Regions from separate parts of the Methylobacterium sp. CM6241 genome, predicted to be linked through region 1. Evidence: riboswitches for the same ligand, from Rfam matches in the RefSeq annotation. Region 1 holds a riboswitch; the other holds the start of a gene.

Region 1 (2,197 bases):
TCGGCGCTGGGCGTCCACTCGGTCTTGAGCTGAGTCCAGTTATCGGCCCAGACGATCTTCGCGCCGTCGACATTGTAGTTGTTGTTGCGCAGGGACTGGACGATCCGGCCATTGACCAGCGGCGTGCCCCAGTAGCGCGCGGGCTCCTGGTAGCCGAGATCGTGGCTGAGGGTGACGGCGAGATCGGGGTTGAGCTGGAACAGCAGCGCGCCCGAGACCGCGAGGTTGCGGAAATCCCCGTTCGGGCTGGTCCAGCCGCCGTCGCGGTTTCCGCTGACATTGAGGCGGTAGGCCACCGCATCGCCGATGGGGCCGCCGAGATCGACGGCGAGGCGCGCGAGCCCGTCCGACCCGGTGGCGGCGCGGGCGGCATGGATCGGCGTGAAGCTCGGCTTCTTCGAGACCACGTTGACCACGCCGCCGATGGCGCCGTCGCCATAGAGCACGGAGGCCGGGCCGCGCAGCACCTCGATCCGCTCCACGTTCCAGGTGTCGAACGGGAAGGTCACCGTGCCGGCGCCCACGAACAGCCGCGTGCCGTCATAGAGCTGCTGGATCGAGTTCGGGCCGGCGAAGCCCCGGCTGGAGAAGGCACCGTTGCCGTTGCCCGGCGACGCGATGGTGGTGATGCCAGTGGCGTTCTGCGTCACCGCCTCGACCACCGTGTTCTGGCCCCGAATGCGCGCGGTCTCGCCGCTGATGACATCGATGCTGGCGGGCGTCTCCAGCGGCGTCAGGCCGAGGCGACTGGCGCTGCGGGAGGGGGTCGAGAGGTTGAGCCCGACAGGGTTCGCCCGCGTGAGGCCGACCCCGCTCCCCTCCACGGTGAGCTGGTCGAGGGTGACGCTATTCTGGCCGATGGAATCCTGGGCGCGGACCTCGCCCGCGAGCAAGGTCGAGCCGAGGAGTGACGCGAGGAAAGCGGTGGCGCGGGCCGGGGATATCCGCCCGGGGGCGCGGTGGATGACCTGTGTGGGCATGTTCGTTTGGGCAAACCGGAGTGATCGCTGGCCGAATGCCGCGCCCCTTCTGCTATATCGTATGTTATAACGTTACAATACGTCGAACCGGGCAAAATGCCTGCGCGGAGGACCAAACGGTCTCGCCGAGGGCAAGCTGTGGAGCGATTCTGTAACGGAAGGAACAGGGACGATCGGGCATCGCGGGCGAACGGCAGGCGCGGCTCAGCGCAGTGGCACGTCACCGCGAACGAAGCCGATCCCCACGCGAGCGCAGGTCCCGACACCCCACCAGGACACCCCGCCCGATGCGTTTCGCGTGTGACCACGACTGACGGCAGGTCTCCTGGCTCGCGGGTCGACGCCCTCTCATCGTCTTCCCAGAAGCCGGAGCCTCCAGTGACGTGTTGATGATGGGCTCGCCGCTTACAGTTGCGGGGGCAGCCGCGGCATCGGGCTCAAGACCCTCACCGCGTTCCCTTTTGATCCCCCGAAGGGGAACCGTCATCGTCAGGCTAGTCGAGGGCGAGAGACCGCGTCAACGACGTCACGGCAACAGCCCAAAAGAAAAGCCCCGGACCGTTCGATCCGGGGCCGATCTCATCGGATGCGTATCGCCTACCAGCGGTAGGTGACGGAGCCCGTCACGCGGCGGCCTTCGCCATAATTGCAGCCGACGAAATTGACCTGTTGCGAGCAGGTGCCGACATAGACGCGGTCCGTGATGTTGTTGGCCGCCACCTGGAAGCGCCAGTTCTCGTATGTGTAACGGAGCGATGCGTCGAAGAGGACGTAGTCCGGCACGCGGATGTTGTTCTGGGGATCGCCGAACGATTCCCCGATGTAGCGGACACCGCCGCCGATCCCGAGTCCGCGGAACATGCCGGTCTGGATCGTGTAATCCAGCCAGGTCGCTGCGGTGAAGTTCGGCACCTGGATCGGCCGCTTCCCAACCGCGCTGGGATTGCCGTCCGGCGCATTGTCCTTCGTCACTTCGGCCTGCAGGACCGTGAATGACGAGATGAGCTTCAGGCCGTCGAGGAGGTCCACGGTGGCCTCGCTCTCGAAGCCTTTCACCTCGACTTCGCCGTTCTGATAGAAGGCCTGCTGCAACGGGTCGCTGGGGTTAAAGAACAGGGCGTTGGTCTTCTTCGTGTTGAACACGGAGAAAAGAACCGAGGTGGCTTGGCCCGGCGGCTGGAACTTCACGCCGGCCTCGATGGTCTCGCCGATCTCGG
Region 2 (2,197 bases), 2.0 Mb from region 1:
CGTTGAAGCGATGCTCGACCCGCACCTGCATCGTGTCCGAGCTCTGATACGTGCTCTGCCCCGGCTCGCCGAGGAAGCGGGAAATCGGCAGGAAGCCGAGTTGGCGGTTGATCGCAATCACACCCCGGTCGACCACGACGCGATTGCGCAGGAACTCGGTCTCGACGGTGATTTTCGTGTCCGGCGTGACCTGCCAGCTCACGACGGGAGCGACGAGGAGCCGGTCGCTGTCGACAAAATCGCGAAAGCTGTTCTGGCGTCCGCCCGCAAAGTTAAATCGGTAGAGCAGCGTGCCGTCCTCGTTGAGCGCGCCACCGGCATCGACCGTGTCGCGGAACTGCTCGAAAGAACCCCAGAGACCGCCCATCTCGACGAAGCGCTCAGCGGTCGGCTGTTTGGTGACGAAGTTGACGAGGCCACCTGGGTCACTGCGCCCAAACAGGCCGCCACCGGGGCCCTTGAGCACCTCGATGCGCTCGACGTTCTGGGTGTCGGGCGGCGGCGGCGAGCCTCGGTTGATCGGGAAGCCGTTACGGTAGAGTTCCGAGGTAGTCGTGCCACGGATGGCGTAGCTGAACACCGTCAGGCCGCCAAAATTGTTCTGCTGGGCGACGCCGGGCGTATAGTTGAAGACCCGGTCGACGCGGGTGGCGGCGAGATCTGTGATGACCTCGCGCGGCGCAACGGTGACGATCTGGGGCACGTCGCGCTGGGGCGTGTCGGTCTTCGTGCTGCTCACCGCCCGGTCGGCCCGGTAGCCCGGGGTCGGACCGATCAGGCCTATCCCCGGGGAGGGGCCAGCACCAGCGACCACTGGAGCGCTCCCGCCAGTAGCCTCCACGGAGAGTTCCTCCAGCGTGACGGCCTCCTGCGCCCGGGCCTCCAGTGCAGGCGCGCCCGCCGAAAGGATTGCGGCAAGCGCGTAGTGCGATCCTCGACGCCTCGACATCCGACGACGCTTGGCCGGAACGGGCAGGGTCAGGATCGCAACCTTCGAGGTCGCCAGGTTGGGACGAAGGGGCACCGGTGCGCTCAAGGTTGTCGAGCGACGGCCGAGCGGGTGCCCTCGCGGGACCGGCTGCGTCAGTAGCCAAGCCCGCTCATGCGCTCCGCCGGGACACCCCGCCCGAGAGACGTATCGTTGTGCAAGGCAGGTCTCCTGGCTCGCGGGTCGTCGCCCTCGCCTCGGCCTTCCCAGTACGTCGCACCAGTGACCATGGACGGTGAGGGCTCACCGCTAACAGTTGCGGGGGCAGCTTCGGAAGCGCTCCTGCGAGCACCCCGAATTCCCTCTTAGCCCGCGAGCCGACGACCCGCAGGAACCTTGACGGTCAGACATTCGCCGGGCGCCGCCGCATAGTCAATCGAGGGGGCGTCATTTTCTCGCAACATTGTAACATTGCATCAGTCTGGTCCCGGACCGTTGTCCGTCGCCAGATGGATTGGGACAGTCCGCTCTTTTCAGGTGCGGAGGCTCTGATCCATCGGGGGTGAAAGGTTATGCAGCCTGCGCCTAGTGGCGCAATCGGCCGATGCTCGATGGCCTCCACGATAAGCGCTTATGGACGTCTTCTGGTCGAAAGCAGTCGGACCGCATTCCACCCAGCCCAGTCGTCGGTCCTCACCTTACCAGCCTCGAAGCAGACGTTCCGAGGATCAGCAAAGGGTTGGCAGCAGCCTCTTGGCAGATGAGCCGCCAAGCTCTCACATCACCGCATGGGCCTTAGGGAGTTCGCTGACCTGCGTTGTGTAGCGAGGGATGCGCATTTTGAACTTCGTCGACCACGTCCGCTTCGTCTTGAGGCCGGCCCGTGCCGGGACGACAGCACCACGACCGAAGCGTCGATTGCACTCGTCCATTGCAGCCATCAGCGGAGCACTGCGCTCGCAGTCGAGCTGTCCGATCAGAGCCTGTTGTCCGTCTTCCAGCGGCGCGAGGTCGGTCGCGATGATGCCAACCTTGCTAAAGCACCAGGGGCGGTCCCCCTGGCGCCCCGTGCTATGCAATACAATCCGGCAACATTAAGCGGAGCTAATCGCTTCAGAATGACGCTATCCAACAAGCTACGTGAGTTTTGCTTGCTGGCAGTTTTATGTTTCGTACAAAAATTACTCTATGGGGCTTTCACGGATCCTCAGAGAAAATGCTATGGCCAACAGCACCCAAAATTCTCAGGCAGACTATATCAAACTCGCA

The links. Region 1 has a riboswitch for cobalamin ahead of ACYQR9_RS05625 (TonB-dependent receptor). Riboswitches for the same ligand answer to the same signal wherever they lie in the genome.
Region 2: it holds a riboswitch for cobalamin, as region 1 does, so the genes downstream of both, ACYQR9_RS20735 (TonB-dependent siderophore receptor) here and ACYQR9_RS05625 (TonB-dependent receptor) in region 1, are expected to answer to the same signal.

Annotation. Positions count from the first base shown of each region.
Region 1 covers NZ_CM139246.1:1,212,856-1,215,052, reverse strand. Annotated here, with positions in the region: gene ACYQR9_RS05625 (TonB-dependent receptor) at 1-980, opposite strand, end outside; cobalamin riboswitch at 1,279-1,480, opposite strand; gene ACYQR9_RS05620 (TonB-dependent siderophore receptor) at 1,578-2,197, opposite strand, start outside.
Region 2 covers NZ_CM139246.1:4,414,028-4,416,224, reverse strand. Annotated here, with positions in the region: gene ACYQR9_RS20735 (TonB-dependent siderophore receptor) at 1-949, opposite strand, end outside; cobalamin riboswitch at 1,133-1,342, opposite strand; partial or broken gene ACYQR9_RS20730 (DUF4113 domain-containing protein) at 1,705-1,986, opposite strand; gene ACYQR9_RS20725 (MucR family transcriptional regulator) at 2,150-2,197, shown strand, end outside.